Regions from separate parts of the Mesorhizobium sp. SEMIA396 genome, predicted to be linked through region 4. Evidence: predicted binding sites of a transcription regulator. Region 4 holds the regulator's gene; each other region holds the start of a gene.
The links. The regulator LexA, encoded in region 4, represses DNA repair genes until DNA is damaged. The targets are predictions, from matches to a motif close to TGTTCNNNNTGTGTTCNG.
Positions count from the first base shown of each region.

Region 1: NP503_RS17200 (metallopeptidase family protein) is a predicted target of LexA. The motif match lies at 1,557-1,574, and genes of this name have one in related genera.
Region 2: NP503_RS05185 (2'-5' RNA ligase family protein) is a predicted target of LexA. The motif match lies at 2,299-2,316, and genes of this name have one in related genera.
Region 3: NP503_RS04575 (ATP-dependent helicase) is a predicted target of LexA. The motif match lies at 1,858-1,875, and genes of this name have one in related genera.

Region 1 is NZ_JANIFC010000006.1:297,527-301,320, reverse strand. Features, by position in the region: gene NP503_RS17210 (DUF6504 family protein) at 1-554, opposite strand, end outside; gene NP503_RS17205 (hypothetical protein) at 496-1,533, opposite strand; gene NP503_RS17200 (metallopeptidase family protein) at 1,717-2,139, shown strand; gene NP503_RS17195 (hypothetical protein) at 2,147-2,572, shown strand; partial or broken gene NP503_RS17190 (metallopeptidase family protein) at 2,626-2,738, shown strand; gene NP503_RS17185 (GIY-YIG nuclease family protein) at 2,854-3,123, opposite strand; gene NP503_RS17180 (DUF1737 domain-containing protein) at 3,304-3,510, opposite strand; gene NP503_RS17175 (CoA ester lyase) at 3,561-3,794, opposite strand, start outside.
Region 2 is NZ_JANIFC010000002.1:56,847-60,640, reverse strand. Features, by position in the region: gene NP503_RS05205 (ArsC family reductase) at 1-82, opposite strand, end outside; gene NP503_RS05200 (helix-turn-helix transcriptional regulator) at 230-586, shown strand; gene NP503_RS05195 (SRPBCC family protein) at 583-1,062, shown strand; gene NP503_RS05190 (nuclear transport factor 2 family protein) at 1,156-1,509, opposite strand; gene NP503_RS05185 (2'-5' RNA ligase family protein) at 1,635-2,258, opposite strand; gene NP503_RS05180 (ABC transporter ATP-binding protein) at 2,542-3,627, opposite strand; gene NP503_RS05175 (cupin domain-containing protein) at 3,617-3,794, opposite strand, start outside.
Region 3 is NZ_JANIFC010000001.1:932,618-936,411, forward strand. Features, by position in the region: gene NP503_RS04575 (ATP-dependent helicase) at 1-1,818, opposite strand, end outside; gene NP503_RS04580 (glucose/quinate/shikimate family membrane-bound PQQ-dependent dehydrogenase) at 2,070-3,794, shown strand, end outside.
Region 4 is NZ_JANIFC010000010.1:263,479-267,272, forward strand. Features, by position in the region: gene kynU (kynureninase) at 1-395, shown strand, start outside; gene lexA (transcriptional repressor LexA) at 804-1,544, shown strand; gene NP503_RS23915 (ComEC/Rec2 family competence protein) at 1,538-3,794, opposite strand, start outside.

The DNA.
Region 1 (3,794 bases), on a different contig from region 4:
AGCAAGGCGCCAAAGCGGCGGGCGAGCGGCGCGCGCGGTGCCGCCATGACGGCGCCCGCCGTGCGCAGGCCGACGCTTTCCAGGCTGGTGCGGGTCGCCGGCTCGATGCGCAGTGCGGCCAGCGGCAGGGGTGCCAGCAGCGCTTCCTCCTCGCCTGACACAATGATGCGGTCACTGCAAAAGCGTGCCGCCGCCCAGGCCGCGCCAGGCGTCGCGGCAAGCCCGGCTCGGACATCGAAACCCTGATGGAAGAAGCGCGACAGGATCTCGTCCAGCATGGCGCGTTCGCCGCCGAACAGATGGGTGCAGCCGGTGACGTCGAGAAACAGACCGTCCGCGCCATCCAGCGCCACCAGCGGGGTGTAGCGGTCGCACCAGTCGGCAAGGCCTTCGAGCAGACGGCGGTCGGCTTCCGGATCGGCCTCGACGATGTCGATCGACGGATGCATGGCGCGCGCATCGGCAATGCCCATGTCGCGCTTCAGGTGCAGCGCCTCAGCCCGCTCGTCGAGGGCCGAGATGCGCTGCGCGTTGCGGTCGCGATGGCTGATCACGAGCGGCGGGTGAGAGAGGTGATCCGACGGCCGGGAACGCCAGGACCGCCCCAGACGCTGGCGCAGGATCCTTTCCGCCGCCAGATAGGGAAACCACAGGGACAGGATTCTTTGTCCGGTCTCTTCCCTCGCTCCTTTTTTCGTCGCCCCATCTTTCGTCGAATGCGCGTTCATCGGGGTTCCACTCCAGTGTGAATTGTCCAGGCAGGGCTGTGCGGCTCTTGCCGATGGTGAGGGCGAAGGCCGGGCGGCCGATCGAGCCGGCCAGCGGCCCGGCGATGGTGTCGCGCGGCACCGCCGGCGCCGAGGCGACGATGAGGCGGACAGGGGCGGCCGTCGGTTCGGGTTCGGCCGCCTGCCGCAGCAGGAACACCGGCCGGCCGGCCGCTTGCGCCCTTGCATGCAGCCGGCGTGTCGCGGTCAGGTCCAGCCGCTGCGGATTGCCGCGGATTTCCAGGATGACCGCGGCGAGCGCTGTCATCCGGGCCGCCTCCTCGGCGACCCACAGCGCATCGACAAGCCTTGGCGCCTCGGAAAACAGCAATTGCTCCGGCTCGATGCCGAACGAGGCGTGAAGCCCCCTTGCATAGGGAAAGCCGGCCTCGCGGAAAATCTCCGATGTGCCGATCCACAGCACCGGCAGCCCCGGCGTTTGCTTGAGGATCAGACTGGTGAGCGACAAAGCGAAGCCGGCGACGGCCCCGGCATCGCGGGTTTGCGTGCCATGGATTTCACTCAGGGCGGCCTTCGGCAGGCCGCCGCTCAGGGCGGCGTCGAGGCGCTCGACACCGATAGGCAGAAACGCATCCGGCAACGCCGCGGCAATGCCACGCCGGACGATTGTGAGATCGGTGTTGGCGTCGGCGTGAAGGGGCGCGGCGGCCGGCGCGGCCAAGCGCTCGGGCAGCGTTCCCTCGATTTTCGCGATCTGGCGGCGCAGGGCAAAAACAGTCTCCCGCGCCACGGCGGTCATCGCCATGACGGTCAGCTTCCACTCACAATTGTTCCTGTTATGTTCCCTATAGATTCCAGAGGGGGACCCAGGAGTCAAGCAGAGTCATGGGGAATTTATTCCTCTCGGCAGGGATGGCGCAGGCGCATCGGCCCGTTCATTTGCCGATTCCGGTGCGAAAGCCTATATGCCGGGATCAAAGGACAAAGCATGGCCCGCATCTACAAGACCCGCACCTGGCACGACGAACTCTCGCCCTCGATGGACGAAATGGAGTTCCTGGCGCTGGAGGCGTATGCGCATCTGCCGGAGGATTTTCGCAAGCTGACCGGCGAGATCGTCATCCAGATCGCCGAGTTCCCGACCGACGAGATCATGGACGACCTGTCGCTGGAAACGCCCTTCGACCTGCTCGGCCTGTTCGAGGGACGCGGCATCGCCGAGCGCTGGAACCCGCAGACCGGCGAAGGCCCGAACCGCATCACGCTCTACCGCCGCGCCATCCTCGATTACTGGTCCGAAAACGAAGAAACGCTGGGCGACATCGTCACCCACGTGCTGATCCACGAGATCGGCCACCATTTCGGCCTGTCGGACGATGATATGGAGAAGATCGAAGAGGCGGCCGAGTAGCACTCAGATGACGGAAGCAGAATTTGCCGACCTGATCGATTGCAATTGGCCGTACCACGACATTTCACAAAGCCGGGAACTGATCGCAACCGCCATCGGGATTTCGCCGAATGCCGCTTTCCTCGCACTTAGTGAGCTTTGCCATCTGCCCGCAAGTGCTGCCATCGAACCGGCCACTCTCGTTGCCCTGGTCGATTTCTGGCTATCCGAATTCGACCACCCGATGGCACCTATGACAGCGGAATGCGCGATCTCCATGATTGAACGCAAGCGGTTGCCGGTTCCTGAAATCCTTACGAGAATGGATTCCGTCTCCGGCTATCCCGGTCTCCTTGCAGCGCTATCGATCCTCTATTTCGGCTGCGATGACGTCGAGGGCCGCGCAGACGCACGGTTCAACGAAATCAGAGCCGCCTGGGAAAATCTGGCGTAGCTGGTTACTGATCGACCAAGCGCTGTATTCGGCCCTCATTCCTGACCGTCGATATCCTTGACTACTGGTCCGAGAACGAAGAGACGCTGGGCGACATCCACGAGATCGGTCACCATTCGGCCTGTCGGACGATGATATGGAGAAGTTCGAAGAAGCGGCCGAGTAGCCCCACACCTTCGTCATCCTAGGGCGGAGCAAGGAGCGAAGCGACGCGGCGCAGACCCTAGGATCCATGCCGTGACGGCGATGCTATGCTCCGGCGGTGCAAGAAACCCGAGCGGCTACCAGCCGGTTCCACGAAAGAGCTCGAACCACTCCGGATTGGCCGTTTCGATCAGCTCGATCTTCCATTGTCGAGGCCAGCGCTTCAATGACTTCTCGCGCTGGATGGCATCGGTAATGTCGAAATATTCCTCGTACCACACCAGCCGCTGTACGCTGTAGCGACTCGTGAAGCGCGAGCCCTGGCCGGCCTTGTGCTCAGGCATTCGACGGCCGAGATCGTTGGTGACGCCGATATAGATGGTGCCGCGGTTCTGACTCGCGGTCATATAGACGTAGCCGGTCGTGGTTTCAGGGTAGCGAGCGTTGATGCGCGCACAAGCGCCATTTTGATCCGCCGCATTCTACGGCCAATGTCACGGCATGGATCCTAGGGTCTGCGCCGCGTCGCTTCGCTCCTTGCTCCGCCCTAGGATGACGAAGAAAGAGAGAGTCCTCAGCGCTGTCCCCTACCAGTCACTCAGCTTGGTATCGGGCCCGTATTCCTGGCCGTCGACATCCTTGACCACGGCCTGGCCGCAACGCATCGTCTTGGCCTTCTTGTCGTAGGCATAGGTCGGCGAGCCGAACAGGTGCCAGCCCTTGTTCAGCGCCGCCGTCACCTTGTGGCAGAAGCTGGCATCGTCCGGGCCGGACAGAAAGCGGTAGAGTTTCATTGTTCAGTCCTGTCGTGAGTAGCCATAGCCCGCTCGCATCCATCGAGCATTTATGCCCCGATGGCGGCTGCCTTCGCCAGCAGTTTTTCGGCCTGCGCCAAGTGCAGGCGCTCGACCATCCTGCCGTTCAGCGCGATCACGCCCTTGCCGGCATTCTCGGCGAGCGCGAAGGCTTCCTTCACCGAGCGCGCCTCGGCCACGGCTTCCGCGGACGGTGCGAAGGCACGGTTGGCGGCTTCGATCTGGGCCGGGTGGATGAGGCTCTTGCCGTCGAACCCCATGGC
Region 2 (3,794 bases), on a different contig from region 4:
AGGCCACGTCATGGCCTTCCAGCCAGAGGCGCGCCTTCCTGACCGTGTCGCAGGTGGTGATGCCGTACATGATGATCGTCAAAACAGTGGCCCTTCCGATTTCGAATCTGACCGCAGATTAAGGACGCTCTGCGCGCTTTGCCAGCGCTCCCCGGCATGCCTTCGGTTTTGCCCTTGCCAACACTAAGGAATTTCCCTAAGTATTTTGACAGCGCCTCAGGACCAACCAATGACAAGCCTTCAGACCACAACTCCGAGCCCTCCGCCGATCGACGGCATCTTTCGCGCACTGTCCGATCCGACGCGGCGACGCGTGGTGGAGCGGCTGAACCGCAGCCCTGCCTCGGTCAGCGAGCTTGCCCAACCGTTCGACATGGCCCTGCCCTCCTTCATCGAACATCTCAAAATCCTCGAAGGTTGCGGGCTGGTGCGCTCGCAAAAGACCGGCCGGGTCAGGACCTATCAACTGGCGCCCGAGCCGCTGAAGCTTGCCGAAAACTGGCTGGCCGAACAGCGCACGCTGTGGGAGCGCCGCCTCGACCAGTTCGACGCCTATGTGATGACCCTCAAGGAGACAGAAAAATGATCTATCCCCTCAAGCCGGATCCCAGACTGGACCTCGTGCTGGAGCGCGTCATCGATGCGCCGCGCGAATTGCTGTGGCGCGCCTTGACGACGCCGGAGCACGTCAAGCAATGGTTCACGCCGAAGCCTTGGATGATCACCGACTGCGAGATAGACCTCAGGCCGGGCGGGCTGTTCCGCACGCGCATGCAGTCGCCCGACGGAACCGAGGTCAACGACCGCCATTGCTGCTATCTCGAAATCGTGCCGAACGAGCGGCTGGTGTGGACGGATGCATTGTTGCCGGGTTACCGGCCGTCAGGGGAACCCTTCATCACCGCTGTTATCTCCTTGCAGCCGGACGGCAAGGGCACGCGCTACACCGCCACCGCCATCCATCGCGACGAGGCGACCCGCAACAACCATGAGGAGATGGGTTTCTTCAACGGCTGGGGCACGGTGGCCGATCAGCTTGGGCAGTACGTGAAGACGATCTGATCTTCCCACATGACGGCCAGGACGTTGTCTTGGCCGTCATGCTTGTTTTCAACCCGGGAGCGAAGAGAGCAGTCTCCCGGTGGCATTTCCGCCTCAATAATAGAAGCGCTCTTCGGTGATCTTGCCGTTCTTGACTGTGTAGAGGCCAACTTCATCCATGGTGACGCGCTCGCCGGTGGCCTTGGGCGTGATGTCGAACTTGAAGCGCACCGCGAACTGGTCTCCGTTGACATAGGGGCCCTCGACCGAGCCGCCATGCACTTCGTTGTTCTCCTGCCACCACTGGCCCTTCTGCTTGAGAGCCTCCTTGCCATGGGAGATGGCCATCGGCCCCGCCATGGCTTCGAGACTGACGATATCATCGGCATTGTACTTCTCGGCAGCAGCTTCGTTATCGCCCTGCTTGAGCAGTTCGGTGAAATCTTTGGCAATTTCCGCGATGGTCATTTGTGTTCCTCCTGTCAGACGCACTGCAAATGGGGAACAGCTTGCTGGCCTGCCACCATTGCCGGCACTACAGCTGACAAGCCGTGTCAGGACGATTGATATAGCGGCTGTATGACGACGATTTCTCACATGCCGGCTAGGGAATCGTCCTGACCGGTCAATTGCCAGGTCGCCGGACATTTGTATTCACCCTGGTGGCTACGGATCAGCGAAAAACTCCGCACTGTCCAGGATATCGGCTCAACGATCCGTTCCCGCACTTTTGGAACGCCCCTCCTGTCGCGAAGCAGCGTGACATGTGGCTCCAGCGAGGTCGTGATGAATGGCTTTAGCGGGCTGTCGTCAATTACGGCAGAGAGCTTGCGCCAGAAGGCTTGCAAAGTCGGCGAATGGTCGCTGCTGCGAAGCACCAGCGCCCCGCCGCCGAAAGCCGACAGGCGGTCGAAGCAAACATCGAATGGTGTGGCTTGCATCAGCAAGCCGACATGGCGGGCGATCTCCACCACACGCTTCTGTTTGCCGTCGCCAAGGCCGATCAGGGATATGTGCATTTGATCGGTTGGCGTCAGCCATCCCCGCAATCTCAGTTCCTGATTGTAGTGCTCAGCCCTGCGCCGCAGCATGGCATTGACCGGGTCTTCAACGAGAAATCCGTAAAACAGATGCGGCTCCCGGATCGGGCTCTGTCCTTCAAATCGGAAAAAGGTCTGACCGTTCTTCGCGGTTCCGTATGAAAATTGCCCACTCACAACCGATCTCGTCCGGCAGATTGTATCAAGCCGAGAAGCTTAGAACAAAAAGGGAACGAATCAAGTGAAAACAAAACCGGCGCTAATGGTTTCCGCATCAGCGCCCGCAAGCTTAACGGCGGAGCAAGCATTTTCGAGCAGGGGCCGAACCCTACGATCCGTAGCCGATGATGCCCTGACCTCCCGAAAATCGTGGATCGACCAGTCGACATACCCCCGGCCGTTGACCGACGGCTTGTAGCCACCGCGCGGCGTGTGCTCCGGTTATTTAACGTCGACAAAATTAGCTTGGTAGCACCGGGCAGTTGGCACCACGGCGCAGGCTGATATGCGCCACGTCTCCGACGCTGAATTGGGAACCCTCGGCCTGGCGCGGCGCATCGATGACAACAGGCGCGCCCTGCCCGAGTTCGGCATGAAGGCGCAGCGTGCGACCGTGAAAGACGACGCTGTTGACGCGCGCCGGCGCGGTGCCGGGCGCGGCCTCGGTCATCGCCAGCAAATCCTCCGGACGCACGCCGATGGTGCGGGTGGCGCCCTCGGCAGGTGCCTCGCTAGTTTCAGAAATAGCCTCCAGCGGCAGGGCGCCGGCGGCGAAGCGCAGGCGATCGCCGTCTCGGCCGACGAAGCGCGATTGCAGGAGATTCATGGTGCCGATGAAGCTCGCCACAAACTTCGTGGCGGGCCGGTCGTAAAGGGTGGCCGGCGGCGCGATCTGCTCGATGCGGCCCTTGTTCATGACGACGATGCGGTCGGAGATCGACAGCGCTTCGGTCTGGTCGTGGGTGACCATGACGAAGGTGGTGCCGAGCCGCGACTGCAGCCGCTTCAGTTCAACCTGCATCTGTTCGCGCAGATGCGCATCGAGCGCCGACAGCGGCTCGTCGAGCAGCAGCACGCGTGGTTCGCAGACGATGGCACGCGCCAGCGCGACGCGCTGGCGCTGGCCGCCCGACAGTTCGGAGACGCGGGCGCCAAGCTTGTCGGCGAGACCGACCATGTCGAGGGCTTCGCCGGTTCGCTTTGCCTGTTCGGCTCCAGACAGTTTGCGCAGTGACAGACCGAAGCCGACATTTTCGGCGACATTCATGTGCGGGAACAGCGCATAATCCTGGAACACGGTGTTGACCGGCCGGTCGAAGGGCCGAAGGGCCGTGATATCGCGACCATCGAGCAACACCTTGCCGCTCGACGGGCTTTCGAAACCGGCGATGACGCGCAGGCTGGTGGTCTTGCCGCAACCCGACGGCCCGAGCAGCGTGACAAACTCGCCGCTGATAATGTCGAGGTCGACGGCGTCGAGCCCGACGATGCCGCCAGGAAAAATCTTCGAGACCGCCTGCAGCCGCACGAGTGGATCAGGCGCCATCGCGAACCTCGGACGGCTTCGTGGTGTTGACCCAGAGGATCTGGCAACGCTCGGTGCCCGGATTGCGGAAGGCATGCAAAAGCGTGCTCTTGAACGCAAAACTGTCGCCGGCCTTCAGCACGTAATTTGTCGAATCCACCACCAGTTCGACCTCGCCGGCCAGCACG
Region 3 (3,794 bases), on a different contig from region 4:
TTTCAAATTCTCCAGCCGGCCGGGGGCTTCGACCGAGCGGTCGTTTTTCCACATGTCGGTGTAGCCGCTCTCTTCCAAGATGGTCTCGGCGAGCTCGGTGTGCGGCGTGGTTTCCAGCGCCTTTTGCCAGCGCTCGAAATTGGCCGACACCTCGCGCAAGGCAGCGCGCGGCTTCGGCTTCAACTCGTCGCTTTCGGCCAGCTTGGCGGCGGCCTCCAGCATCGGGATGCGCAGCGCACGCGCGGTGTCGTGGATCTGGCGGATGGTGGCTTCGCCAAGGCCGCGCTTCGGCACATTGACGATGCGCTCGAAGGCGAGGTCGTCGGCGCCTTGGGCGACGACACGGAAGAAGGCCAGCGCATCGCGGATTTCCATGCGCTCGTAGAAGCGCGGGCCGCCGATGACGCGGTAGTTGAGGCCGAGTGTGACGAAACGGTCCTCGAATTCGCGCATCTGGAAGGACGCGCGGACCAGGATCGCCATGTCGTTGAGATTGTGCTTTTGCCGCTGGTAGGTCTCGATGGTATCGCCGACGGCGCGCGCTTCTTCCTCGGAATCCCAGGCGGCGTGGACATGCACCTTGCCGTCCTCCGGATCGTTCCGGTCGGTGAACAGCGTCTTGCCGAAGCGGCCCTCATTGTGGGCGATGAGGTGGGAGGCCGCGCCAAGGATGTGCGCGGTCGAGCGGTAGTTGCGCTCCAGCCGGATGATGGTGGCGCCGGGAAAATCCTTGTCGAAGCGCAGGATGTTGTCGATCTCGGCACCGCGCCAGCCATAGATCGACTGATCGTCGTCGCCGACGCAGCAGATGTTTACGGTGGCGCGGGTTTCGGCCGAAGAGCGCCCAATCTCCCCCCTAGAGGGGGAGATGTCGCCGGAGGCGACAGAGGGGGGCGCTGTCCCTCCAGCCTGTCGGCGCGAGGCGCCCCCCTCTGTCCTGCCGGACATCTCCCCCTCAAGGGGGGAGATCGGCTTGCCTTGAGGCCGCTGCGCCAGGAGGCGCAGCCACATGTACTGGGCGGTGTTGGTGTCCTGGTACTCGTCGACGAGGATGTATTTGAAGCGCTTGTGGTATTCCTTGAGCACGTCCGGATTGGCGCGGAAGATGCGGATCGGGTGGCACAGCAGGTCGCCGAAATCGCAGGCGTTCAGCGTCTTCAGCCGCTCCTGATAGGCCTTGTAGAGTTCGCGGCCCTTGCCGTTGGCGAAGGCGCGGGCGTCGCCCTCGGTGATGTCGGACGGGCCTTGTCCCTTGTTCTTCCAGCCGTCGATCATCTGGGCGAACTGCTTGGCCGGCCAGCGCTTGTCGTCCAGACCTTCGGCCTGGATCAGCTGCTTGATCAGCCGCACGACGTCGTCGGTGTCGAGGATGGTGAAGTCGGAGCGCAAACCGGCGAGTTCGGCATGTCTGCGAAGCAGCTTCACGCCAATCGAGTGGAAGGTGCCGAGCCATGGCATGCCCTCGACGTTGCCTTCGCCGATCAGGACGCCGATGCGGATCTTCATCTCGCGCGCGGCCTTGTTGGTGAAGGTCACCGCGAGGATCTGCGACGGGAACGCCTTGCCGGTGGCGAGGATGTGAGCGATGCGGGTGGTGAGCACGCGGGTCTTGCCGGTGCCGGCTCCGGCCAGCACCAGAACCGGGCCTTCGGTGGTTTCCACCGCCAGCCGCTGCTCCGGGTTGAGGCCCTTCAGATAGTCGGGTGCGTTGTTGTGTCCGCTGCGGGCAGCCATGGCGCGCGCGGCGATGCCCGACGGGGCCGTGGGCCGCGCATTGGGTTCGTCGAAAAAGGGCATGTCTTCGGAAAAGCCGGACATCGCCCCGAATGTAGTGATTCGGTGGGGAAAGACCAGAACTGTCTACGTTTTGTTCCGCTAAAGTGCCCGATTGCTGCCCACGCTCCCAGTGCGGTCGATGTTATCCCAATGGCGATGGACCATTACCGCCTGCGCTTGAGGCCCATGCTTGACAGGCGGGACCGTCGGGAGAAAGTTGTGCTTCGGGCAGCGACGCAATGCCGGGTTGCCATGGCAGCGCCGCAAAGCGCAACAGTCGAAGGAGTATCATCTTGGCTGTCACCATCACCTCCCTCATTCTTTTCCTCATCGGCCTGGCACTCGGCGGCGGCGGCATCCGCCTGGCGATGCTGGGCGGCAGCTGGTACTATGTCGTTGCCGGCCTTGCCTTCCTGATCGCCGCCTGGCTGCTTTACCGGCGCAGGTCGACTGCTTTGTGGCTCTACGCGGTGATCGTGCTCGGCACGTTGGCCTGGGCGGTCTGGGAAACCGGCTTCGACTGGTGGGAACTCGGGCCTCGCGGCGGCATCATCGTGCTTCTCGCTTTTTGGCTGCTGACGCCGTGGGCGAGGCGGGGTCTCGTCGGCCCTGACGGGCGCGCGCCGCTGATCCTTGCCGTGCTGGCATCATTGGCCGTCGCCGGTTATTCGATGACTTCGGATCCGAAGGATATTGCCGGCGAACTCGGCACCGACAAGGTGGTCGCCAACGCCAATCTCGGCAATGATGTGCCGGCCGGCGAATGGCACTATTACGGCCGCACGCAGTTCGGCCAGCGCTATTCGCCGCTCGACCAGATCACACCGGACAATGTCGCCAAGCTGCAGCCTGCCTGGACCTACCAGACCGGCGATGTGAAGGGTCCCGACGATGTCGGCGAGACCACCTATCAGGTGACGCCGCTGAAGATCGGCGACACACTCTACATCTGCACGCCGCATAATTTCGCCATCGCCATCGATGCCGCGAGCGGAAAGGAGAAATGGCGCTTCGATCCCAAGGTCAAGCTCGACAAGGACCGCCAGCACCAGACCTGCCGCGGCGTGGCCTATTACGCCGATGCCGCCGGCGCCGCCGGGCAGCCCTGTGCGACCCGCGTCTATCTGCCGACCTCGGATGCGCGGCTGATCGCGCTCGATGCCGCCAACGGGCAGATCTGCCCGGCTTTCGCCGAGGGCGGCACGCTGAACCTTCTGACCAACATGCCCTATCCGAAGTCGGGCTATTATTACTCGACCTCGGCCCCGCTGATCTCAGCCGGCAAGATCATCGTCGGCGGCGCGGTCAACGACAATTATTCGACGCAGGAGCCATCCGGCGTCATCCGCGCCTACGACGCTGCCACCGGCGCGCTGGTGTGGAACTGGGATTCCGGCAATCCGGACCAGATAACGCCGCTGCCGGCCGGCCAGACCTATACCGCCAACTCGCCCAACATGTGGTCGACGCCGAGCGCCGACGAGAAGCTCGGCCTGCTCTACGTGCCGCTCGGCAACCAGACGCCGGACCAGCTCGGCGCCGGGCGCAGCGCCAATGTCGAGAAGTTCTCGTCGTCGATCACCGCGCTCGACCTCAACACCGGGCAGGTGCGCTGGGTGCGGCAGACCGTGCACCACGATCTCTGGGACATGGACGTGCCGGCGCAGCCGAGCCTGATCGACATCACCAAACCCGACGGCACGGTGGTGCCGGCGCTGGTCGGGCCGACCAAGCAGGGCGACCTCTATGTGCTCGACCGCCGCACCGGCGAGCCGGTCATTGCGGTCAACGAAGTGCCGGCGCCCGGCGGCGCGATCGAAGGTGACCACACATCGCCAACGCAGCCGGTCTCCGACCTTACCTTCATGCCGAAGCCGCTCACCGGTGCCGACATGTGGGGCCTAACCATGTTCGACCAGTTGGCCTGCCGGATCGAATTCCAGGGCCTGCGCTATGAGGGTCGCTATACGCCGCCTTCCGTCCAGGGCTCGCTGATCTACCCCGGCAACTTCGGCACC
Region 4 (3,794 bases):
TGTCGATGCGGGCGCTCAAAGGCGCGCTTGCCATCTGGAACGACGTCGACATGGCGGCATTGCGAAAAAAGAGCGTCGCGCTGACGGAACTGTTCATCCAGCTCGTCGAAGCAAAGTGCGGCGCCTATGGCCTCACGCTGGAGACCACCCGCGACGCGACCAGGCGCGGCAGCCAGGTGTCGTTCCTTCACGATCACGGCTATCAAATCATGCGGGCGCTGATCGAGCGCGGCGTCATCGGTGATTTTCGCGCGCCATCGACCATCCGTTTCGGCTTCACGCCCCTCTATATCGGCTACAAGGATGTGTGGCTGGCGGTTCAAGTGCTAGAAGACATTCTGCGCACGGGCGCATGGAAGGACCAGCGTTTCGCCGTCAAGGAAGCCGTTACCTGACGCAACGATCCCCGCGATTTGCCGTCGCCGCCCTCACTGCCCGGCAGATGACGGAGGGCTGATTCCAGCCACAAATGCCAACAGACGTTGGCGTTTTGGCTCCGTTTCGTTCACGGCAAACGAACGTCCCGAAGATTGATAGCGTCCCTTGTGGAGGTCGATCGGCAGATGATGCCAAGCCTTGGGTCGAGGATGAGCCACAGGTCATTAACCATAATGGTTTCAATGTGAGCAGGCGCATTGCCGTGGTTGGCGCCTGTCGATCGCGACCCGCTGGCAAGCCCAAATAATTTCAGCAGCCTTAACAAATTCATTAAACTTTAAACGGTTGCAGAACACAACTGGAACAGATAGTGTTTGTTCTGGGTTTGTTTTTCGATTCTGGTTTCAGGTAATCTGGGGGCCGCCATGCTGACACGCAAGCAACATGAACTGCTGATGTTCATCCATGAACGCCTGAAGGAGAGCGGCATTCCGCCATCCTTCGACGAGATGAAGGAGGCGCTCGACCTTGCCTCCAAATCCGGGATTCATCGGCTGATCACCGCACTTGAGGAGCGCGGCTTTATTCGCCGGTTGCCCAACCGGGCACGCGCGCTGGAAGTGCTGCGATTGCCGGACTCGATCGCGCCCGGCCTCAACGCGGCAAAGAAGTTTTCGCCAAGCGTCATCCAGGGCAGTCTCGGTCAGGGTGGTGCCCTTGGCCGGCAGATCAAGCCGGCGCCTTCGCGGATGCCCTCGCCCGGCAATGATGACGATGCGGTCTCCGCCGTGTCGATACCGGTCATGGGCCGTATCGCCGCCGGTGTGCCGATCGATGCCATCCAGCATCAGACGCATTCGATCTCGGTGCCGCCGGACATGATCATGGGCGGCGCCCACTATGCGCTGGAGGTTAAGGGCGACTCGATGATCGAGGCCGGTATCTTCGACGGCGACACCGTCATCATCCGTAATGCCGACACGGCGAACCCCGGCGAGATCATCGTGGCGCTGGTCGATGAAGAGGAAGCGACGCTGAAGCGGTTCCGCCGCAAGGGCGCTTCCATCGCTCTCGAAGCCGCCAATCCGGCCTATGAAACCCGTATTTTCGGCCCAGACAGGGTCAAGGTGCAAGGCAAGCTCGTCGGCCTCATCCGCCGCTACTGAGGCGGCTGCGGGTTGGCCGCTGGCTTCTCGGGTTTCTTGAAGGGTGCCAGCCCCCTCGCCTCACGAGAGTATTTGCGTTGCGTGTGCCAGGGCCGATATGGGCTGTTCACCGCGAAGCTGATTGTCGCCGGCGTGGTCGCCGATTGGCGATCGAAGAAGACCGCGGCACTGCCTTTGCGAGCCAGTTGCCGCTTGGTGATGACGAGAACCAGCGGATTGTGACAGGCGTCATAGGCGGTGGCGTCATTGATGACGATCAGCTCGGCGAAGCCACAGGCTTTCCAGGTGTCCTTGCGGTCCTCGACATAGGCAATGATCGCACCGGACATATGCCTGGCCACGCAAACGCCTGAGGAGCAATAGAACGGCGATCCCGGCGGTAGCTCAACGGCGTCCGCGACGTCGAATTGCCCATCGCTCTTGTCGAACACCTCTGGCACGACGATGGTTTCTGATGTCAGGGCGCGTTTCCAGTTGTCGACGGTGAATTCGTTCGGCCGTTCCCGGCTGACGGCAAGCTCGCCGCCACCGATCGGCAACGCCACCAGCCGGGCGTCTTCCGAGATCAGCACATCCGGCGTGCGCGTATCCGAGACGGTCAGCAAGCCTGCCAGCGCGAATGGCAGAGCAGCGAGCCGCAGCCAAGTTGTCGCCATCGTCGCGATGACCAGGGCAATTGTCACCAGCAGGACAGATTGCTGCGAAATCAGCCCAACCCCATCGACAGGCGAACGTTCGGAGATCCAACCCGATATGGCGATCATCACCGTCAGGCCCTTGCCCATCAGGTAGAGGGCCGGCCAATCCAATCCGAAAGGCATCAGCAGCGCGCTTGCGACAGCCAGGAACATGACGACGGTGACGATCGGCATAACCGCCAGATTGGCGAACAGGCTGAGCGGCGACACACGCTGAAAATGCCAGATGGCAAACAGCGTCGTGGCGCTGCCGGCGATGATGGAGGTCATGGCAAGGCCGGTTGCCGCGAGCACGAACTTTCGCGTCAGGAAACCGGGCATGGATCGCTTTGGGGGCGGCGGTCTTGCTTTTCCCGCGCGGTGATCGGCCCAGCCGGCATAGGCGCCGACCAGAGCCGCGGTCGCGGCGAACGACATCTGAAAACTCGGGCCGACCACCTCATGCGGCGACACCACGATGACGGCGATCGCCGAGATCGCCAGATTGCGCATGGTGAGTGCTGCTCGATCGAACAGCACGGCAATCAGCATCACCGCCAGCATGATGAAGCTGCGCTCGGCGGCAACGACGACTCCAGAGATGATGAGATAGGCCGCGATCGAGAACAGTGCGGCGAAGGCGGCATACTTCTTGACCGGGCGACGCGCGGAAAAGTCGGGAAACAAGGCGAAGGCGCCGCGCAGCAAGCCCATGATGGTGCCTGCGACCAGCGCCATGTGCAGTCCCGAAATCGAGATGATGTGGTAGATGCCGGTACGTCGCATCGCCTCATTGATGTCATCGGGAATGCCGGCGCGCACGCCGACGATCAGCGCCGCGGCGATCTCGCCTTCGGCGCCGCCGACGCTCGCCCTGATATGGTCGGCGATGGCCTCGCGGGCATTTTCCACGCTAGAGGAAATTCGGGCCGGCAGCGGCATGTCGCCACCGTCGCTGACGACAAGCTTGGGGTTGCCGAGAAAGAACCCGCTGCCGCCGATGCCGGCAAAATAGCTGTCGAAGGAGAAATCATAGCTGTCCGGCCGCACCGGCCCAGTCGGCGGCAAAAGCTTGGCATATCCAGTGATGAGGGAGCCTGCGGTCACGTCAGCCGGGATCTTGCGTGCCGAAAGCCGCACCCGTTCCGGCGCATAGCGCAGTTTCGGTCTTGCGGTCGACGTCACGTCGATGGTCAGCCGGATACGGCCAGTTTCCATCCGGTCGAGCGAGACGACGCGGCCGGTCACCTGCGTCGAGATTTCCGAGCCCAACATTTGTGTGCCCGCACGCCACGTCTCGACCTTGGCAGCAAGCAGTCCTAGGGCGCACAAAAGCGCCGCCATGAAACACAGATGGGTCTTTGGCCATGAGCGCGAGACCAGCGCACAGATCCCCGTCAAGATGACAACCGCGACAGGTCTCGCAAAGTCGGGTTCAGCCGTCAGCGAAAAATAGCCGATCGCTCCGATCGCCAGGCAGACCGGCACCAGCAGGAAGGCCACGCCCCGGTCGAGTTCCAGGCTCGCCGCCGTGTTCACGCTGTGGCGCAGGCGAGGCAGTGATGTCAGGCTG